DNA from 3 places in the Butyricicoccus sp. AF18-9LB genome. Region 3 is predicted to be linked to each of the others. Evidence: predicted binding sites of a transcription regulator. Region 3 holds the regulator's gene; each other region holds the start of a gene.

Region 1 (2,204 bases), on a different contig from region 3:
GATAGCTTCGCCCATACCGCCGCCGATGCACATGGTAGCCAGACCGATGGTCAGGTCGCGCTTGATCATTTCGTGGATCAGGGTGGTGGTGATGCGGCAGCCGGCTGCACCGATCGGGTGACCCAGAGCGATTGCGCCGCCGTTTACGTTAACCTTGTCCATATCAAAGCCAAGCTCACGGTTAACAGCAGCAGCCTGTGCAGCAAATGCCTCGTTGGACTCGATCAGGTCGAGGTCAGCAACGGTCAGACCTGCGCGGGACAGAGCCTGACGGGTGGACTCGATCGGACCTACGCCCATGATGGACGGATCGCAGCCTACAGAGCCCCAGGCACGAACCTTAGCCAGCGGCTTGAGGCCGTTTGCCTTAACGAACTCCTCGGAAGCGATGATCATTGCAGCGCCTGCATCGTTGATGCCGGAAGCGTTGCCTGCGGTTACGGTGCCGCCGTCCTTCTTGAATGCCGGGCGCAGCTTGCCGAGGATCTCCAGAGTGGTGTTCGGCTTTACATGCTCGTCGGTATCAAAGATAACGGTTTCCTTCTTCTTCTTAACTTCGATCGGAACGATCTCGTCCTTGAAGCGGCCGTTAGCGATGGCAGCAGCTGCCTTCTGCTGGGAAGCGAGAGCGATCTCGTCCTGCATTTCGCGGGTGATGCCGTACTTTTCAGCTACGTTTTCTGCAGTGATGCCCATGTGGTACTGGTTGAATACATCAAATACGCCGTCGTATACCATCATATCGACCAGCTTCTTGTCGCCCATGCGAGCACCCCAGCGGGTATCGCGGGAGATGTACGGAGCACCGGACATAGACTCGCAGCCGCCTACCAGCATCATCTTGTTCTCGCCGGAACGGATGATCTGGGTGCCGAGGGAGATGGCACGCATGGAGGAAGCGCAAACCTTGTTCAGGGTCATAGCCGGGGTGGTGATCGGCAGACCGGACTTCAGGCAAACCTGACGTGCTACGTTCTGGCCTACGCCGCCCTGCAGTACCTGACCGAACAGAACCTCGTCGATTGCTTCCTTGTCAACGCCTGCACGCTCGATAGCTGCCTTTGCAGCAGCGGTGCCAAGCTCGGAGGAGTGTACATCGCGGAGGGTGCCGCCGTAAGTGCCGATTGCAGTACGGGCAGCGGAACAGATGTAAACGTTCATTTAGCTGTTTCTCCTTTTCTACTGATGCGGCGAAAAAACTATGCCGCCGCATGGTGATGGAAACTCGATTTTCTTGAGTTCGTTAATATTTTATCAAACCATTCGGCAGAATGCAAGGGAAACTGGTCGATTCTGTAAAATTATATGAAAAGGCCGGTTTCCGTTTGCATAATCTGCACAAATAGAATTGATCAGTCGTTAGCCAGACCCATCAGCTCGTCACGGAAGATGCGAGCGTCCATGGTCTTGATCTCGTCAGCCATCTTCGGAACGAATTCCATCTGGTCGAGGATCTGGGTCTGCAGGTCGATGCCCGGAGCGATCTCGGTCAGGGTAACGCCTTCCGGACGCAGCTCAAATACGCAGCGCTCGGTGATGTACAGAACCGGCTGATGTACCTCGTTAGCGTAATCGCCGGAGAAGGTGATGTGCTCAACCTGCTTAACGAACTTCTTCTTAGCGCCTTCCTGGGTGATAACGAGCTTGCCGTCCTTGCACTCAGTCTTGAGGCCCTTTGCAGTGAAGGTGCCGCAGTAAACAACCTTCTTGGCGTTCTGGGTGATGTCGATGAAGCCGCCTGCACCTGCCAGACGGGTGCCGAACTTGGATACGTTCAGGTCGCCGTTCGGAGCAGTCTCAGCCAGGCCGAGGAATGCAACGTCAAGGCCGCCGCCCTGATAGAAGTCGAACTGTACGTTGTGCGGGATGATGCACTGTGCGTTGGCAGCAGCGCCGAACTGGGTGCCGCCGTACGGTACACCTGCGATGGAGCCTGCCTCAACGGTCAGGGTCATCTTGTCGGAGATGCCTTCTTCAGCAGCTACGTTAGCGATCTTCTCCGGTGCGCCGGTGCCGAGGTTTACGATAGCGTCCTGCGGCAGCTCCATAGCAGCGCGGCGGGCGATGATCTTCTTAGCGTCCATCGGGATCGGCGGGATAGCGTCAACCGGGATGCGGAACTCGCCGGTCAGCGCGCCGTCGTACGGCATGCCGAGGCACTGCATGTTCTCCTCCTCGGTGCCGACTACAACAGAGTCAACATA
Region 2 (2,204 bases), on a different contig from region 3:
TCCTGTACGCCGTACTTCTGGGCGAAGGAAAGAACAACGCCGTCCTTGTGGGCGCCCTTGTAGAAGTTGTTGAATGCTTCGGTCAGATCAGAACCCTTGCGGAAGCCTACAACGTAGTTCTCGTCCTCCTCGCCGTTGGCCTCGTTGAGGTTTACGGTGTAGGTCAGGTTCGGGTAGCTGGTGCCCTCGCCGATCATAGCGCCTGCCATCAGCAGGTCGATCACGCAGGCATCAGAGGTGCCTGCGGCAACCTCCATCAGTGCGTCAGCCTGAGACTGAACTGCAGTTGCATTCAGACCGGCAGCCTGTGCAGCAGCCTCACCGGCGGAACCAGACTCAACAGCGAAGGTCATATCCTTGATGGACTCGATGTCCTTGGCAGCGTCAGCCTTGTCGGACGGAACAACAACAACCTGTGCGTTGGTTGCATACGGGTCGGAGCAGTTCATGGAGGTCTTGACCTCATCGGTCAGGGTCATGCCGTTCCAAACAGCGTCAACGCCCTTGGAATCCAGCTCCATGATCTTGTTGTCCCAGTTGATCTCGATGAACTCAGCTTTTACGCCCAGGCTCTCTGCGAAAGCCTTTGCCATGTCCGCGTCAAAGCCGACCCACTCGTCCGAGCCGTCTTCCTTATAATCCATCGGTGCGAAATCCGTGATGCCGATGACCAGCTTGCCGTTGCTCTTTACATAATCAATATCGCTCTCAGCGGAAGTTGAGGTGTCAGCCGCATCGGCGCTCGAGTCGTCGGTCTTGGCAGCAGAGCCGCCGCAGCCGGACAGCATGGATACACTCATTGCGCCTGCCATCAGCAGTGCAAGAAGTTTCTTCGTCTTCATTTTTAGAAAACCTCCTGTAATTCAGTTCATATCTTGTTTACTATTATAACACTTTAGCGCAGAAAATCAACCCCTGATTTTCATGCGGATTTTCAGTATTTTTGAAGGGTAAGCGGGCGGTATTTTGTGCAAAAATTAAAATAACAGGGTGAAATATAAGGAAAAGAGGGCGGGGAGCGGTTTGAATGGATTCTCACTCTTTTTTGCGAACCTGTGTTGACCTGTACCCCAAAAGAGATTATAATCATAAGTAAGCATGATTGTTAAAGAATAAACAATGAAGAACAAGTAAGACGGAGGGAATCAGCGTGGATTATACTGCACTGTATCAGCAGAAGCTGACAACGGCGGACGAAGCCGTTAAAGTTGTTAAATCGGGTGACTGGGTAGACTACGGCTGGTGTACGGGTACGCCTGTTGCACTGGACAAGGCACTTGCTGCCCGCATGGGCGAGCTGGAGGACGTAAACTTCCGCGGCGGTGTACTCATGCGCCGACCGGCGGTATTCGATATTCCGGATGCAGCTGACAAGATCACCTGGAACTCGTGGCACATGTCCGGCATTGAGCGCAAGGCATGCATGGAGGGCTTCGGCTTTTACAGCGCACTGCGCTACTCCGAGATGCCGCGCTGGTACCGCGAGAACGTCCGTCATGTCAATGTAGCCATGATTCAGGTGGCGCCGATGGACGCACATGGCTGGTTCAGCTTCGGTCCGCAGGCTTCGCACCTCAAAGCCATCTGCGATGTATCCGATGTTATCATCGTTGAGGTTAACAAGTATATGCCGCGCTGCCTCGGCGGCTTTGAGGACGGCATTCACATTTCGCAGGTGGATATGATCGTTGAGAGCGACACCGAAATGCCGCAGATGGGCGCAGGCGGCGAGCCGACCGAGGTTGATAAGGCGGTTGCAAAGCTGATCGTGGAGGAAATCCCGAACGGCGCCTGCCTGCAGCTGGGCATCGGCGGCATGCCGAATACCGTAGGCTCGATGATCGCGGAGTCTGACCTGAAGGACCTCGGCGTTCATACTGAAATGTACGTTGACGCATTCGTTGACATCTCCCGTGCAGGCAAGATCAACGGCTCGAAGAAGGCCATCGACCGCGGCCGTCAGGTGTTCGCGTTCGGCGCAGGCACCCAGAAGCTGTACGATTTTGTAAATGATAATCCGGAGTGCATGTCTGCACCGGTATCCTATACTAACGATGCGCGCACCATCGCACAGATCGACAACTTCATTTCCATCAACAATATCGTGGATGTGGATCTGTTCGGCCAGATGAACGCAGAAAGTGCCGGTATCAAGCAGATTTCCGGTGCAGGCGGCCAGCTGGACTTCGTTCTGGGCGCGTATC
Region 3 (2,204 bases):
CCCACCACGACTCCGCGCAAGGGTGATCCGTGGCCGAACGTAGAGTCCGCGAACGTTGCAATGCGTAAGGGTCTCGACCTGTTTGCCAACGTGCGCCCGGTAAAGGTACCTGAGCTGGGTATCGACTGGACGTTCTACCGTGAGAACACCGAGGGCGGCTACGCTGTCGGTTCGCAGGGTGTGCAGATCGACGACGATCTGTTCATCGACTTTACCGTAGCTACCTCGCAGGGCTGCGAGCGTATCGCTCGTCTGGCCTTCGACTATGCACGCAAGACCGGCAAGAACCGCGTTTCCTGCGTCACCAAGGCGAATATCATCAAGACCACCGACGGCAAGTTCCTCGATACCTGCCAGAAGGTAGCCAAGGAGTATCCGGAAGTACAGTTTGATGACTGGTACATCGACATCATGACCGCAAAGCTGCTCGATGACAAGCGCCGCCGCGACTTTAAGGTCGTTGTTCTGCCGAACCTGTACGGCGACATCATCACCGACGAGGCCGCTGAGATCCAGGGCGGTGTCGGCACGGCAGGCTCTGCCAATATCGGCAAGCGCTATGCGATGTTCGAGGCAATTCATGGCTCTGCGCCGCGTATGGTACAGGAAGGCCGTGCAAAGTACGCGGATCCGTCCTCCGTACTGCGTGCAGCCGTTATGCTGCTTGAGCACATCGGTGAAATCGAACTGGCAAAGAAGCTCGACCGAGCACTTGATATCTGCATGGTAGAGGAGCACAAGGTTGTTGTTACCGGTCGTGATACCGGTGCAACCGCACAGGAATTTACCGATTATGTGCTGGATACCATCGCTAAGCTGTAATTTACACGAGAAATAGAATTTGAGAGAGGGAGAGGGTCTGTGGAACACAAGCAAGAGGTTTCCAAAGCGGTAATTCAGCGATTGCCTCGCTATTATCGGAATATTTGTGAGCTGAAGGCTGAAGGGGAGCAGCGTATCTCCTCCAAAGCACTGGCAGAGCGCATGGGACTGACCGCTTCGCAGATTCGTCAGGACTTTAACTGCTTCGGCGGCTTTGGTCAGCAGGGCTACGGCTATAATATCGACAAACTGCAGGAGGAGCTGGGTGCGATCATGGGTCTGCGGACCGGCCGCACGGCGATTCTGCTGGGTGCCGGTAACCTCGGTCGTGCACTGCTTAATAACTTTAACTTTTTTGCCAGCGGCTTTGAGCTGCTGTGTGCGTTTGACGCAAATCCGCAGCTCATTGGTCAGCGCTTTGGCGGCCATGAGGTACGCAGCGCGGATACGCTTGCGGAGTTTATTGAGCGCAACAAGCCGGATGTGGCGGTGCTCACCATTCCGCGCGGAGATGCCCCGCGTATCGCACACGGTCTGGTAGAGCGCGGTATCCGCGGTCTGTGGAATTTCACCGGCGAGGACCTTCATTTGGAGGGACTGGGCGTTCCGGTCGAAAACGTGCATCTGTCGGACAGCCTGATGACACTGTGCCATCTGGTCGGCGCAGCAGACGGGGAAAGAGAGCAGAACCTGTAAAACGAAAGGGAGTATCTTTTGATACTCCCTTTTTTGTGCGAAAAAAGCCGCTATCCAATGGATGAGCGGCTTTGGTATTACATTTTGTCCAGATAATACGGTGTTGTCTGGTACACATAGTAGTTGACCCAGTTGGTGTAAAACAGGTTGGCATGTGCCTTCCAGGTCACCAGTACGTCCTCGTTGGGATCATCGTTGCGGAAGTAATGGCGCGGCACCTCCGGGTTCATGCCTTTAGCCAGATCACGCTCATACTCCTTTTTGAGCGTGTCGGCGTCGTACTCGCCGTGACCCAGCACAAAGATCTGACGGCCATTCATTGCCTCTACGATGTGCACACCGGCTTCGTGCGACTCCGCGAGAATGGTCAGACGATCGTTTTTGCGGATGTCGGCGGCACGCACCTCGGTGTGGCGCGAGTGCGGTGCGCAGAAGATATCATCAAAGCCGCGCAGCAGCGGCTCCTTCGGCAGCAGAACATGGTGCTTGAAAATACCGGACATTTTCTCGGGCAGCATGTACTTCGGAATACCGTAGTGATAATACAGACCGGCCTGCGCCCCCCAGCAGATGTGCAGCGTGGAATGAACGTGCGTTTTAGTCCAGTCCATGATCTCGGTCAGTTCCTTCCAGTATTCGACTTCCTCAAACGGCATGGTCTCTACCGGCGCACCGGTGATGATAAA

The links. The regulator Rex, encoded in region 3, represses fermentation and respiration genes when NADH is low (regulators of the CRP and FNR family bind a similar motif). The targets are predictions, from matches to a motif close to ATTGTTAANNNNTTAACAAT.
Region 1: a site for Rex is predicted at 1,240-1,259, ahead of PGY33_RS07430 (acetyl-CoA C-acetyltransferase). Genes of this name have one in related genera too.
Region 2: a site for Rex is predicted at 1,102-1,121, ahead of PGY33_RS07470 (butyryl-CoA:acetate CoA-transferase). Genes of this name have one in related genera too.

Annotation. Positions count from the first base shown of each region.
Region 1 is NZ_JAQCWA010000009.1:62,304-64,507, forward strand. Features, by position in the region: gene PGY33_RS07430 (acetyl-CoA C-acetyltransferase) at 1-1,161, opposite strand, end outside; gene PGY33_RS07435 (acyl CoA:acetate/3-ketoacid CoA transferase) at 1,353-2,204, opposite strand, start outside.
Region 2 is NZ_JAQCWA010000009.1:70,224-72,427, forward strand. Features, by position in the region: gene PGY33_RS07465 (transporter substrate-binding domain-containing protein) at 1-842, opposite strand, end outside; gene PGY33_RS07470 (butyryl-CoA:acetate CoA-transferase) at 1,151-2,204, shown strand, end outside.
Region 3 is NZ_JAQCWA010000006.1:122,090-124,293, forward strand. Features, by position in the region: gene PGY33_RS05910 (isocitrate/isopropylmalate family dehydrogenase) at 1-822, shown strand, start outside; gene PGY33_RS05915 (redox-sensing transcriptional repressor Rex) at 862-1,518, shown strand; gene metA (homoserine O-acetyltransferase MetA) at 1,596-2,204, opposite strand, start outside.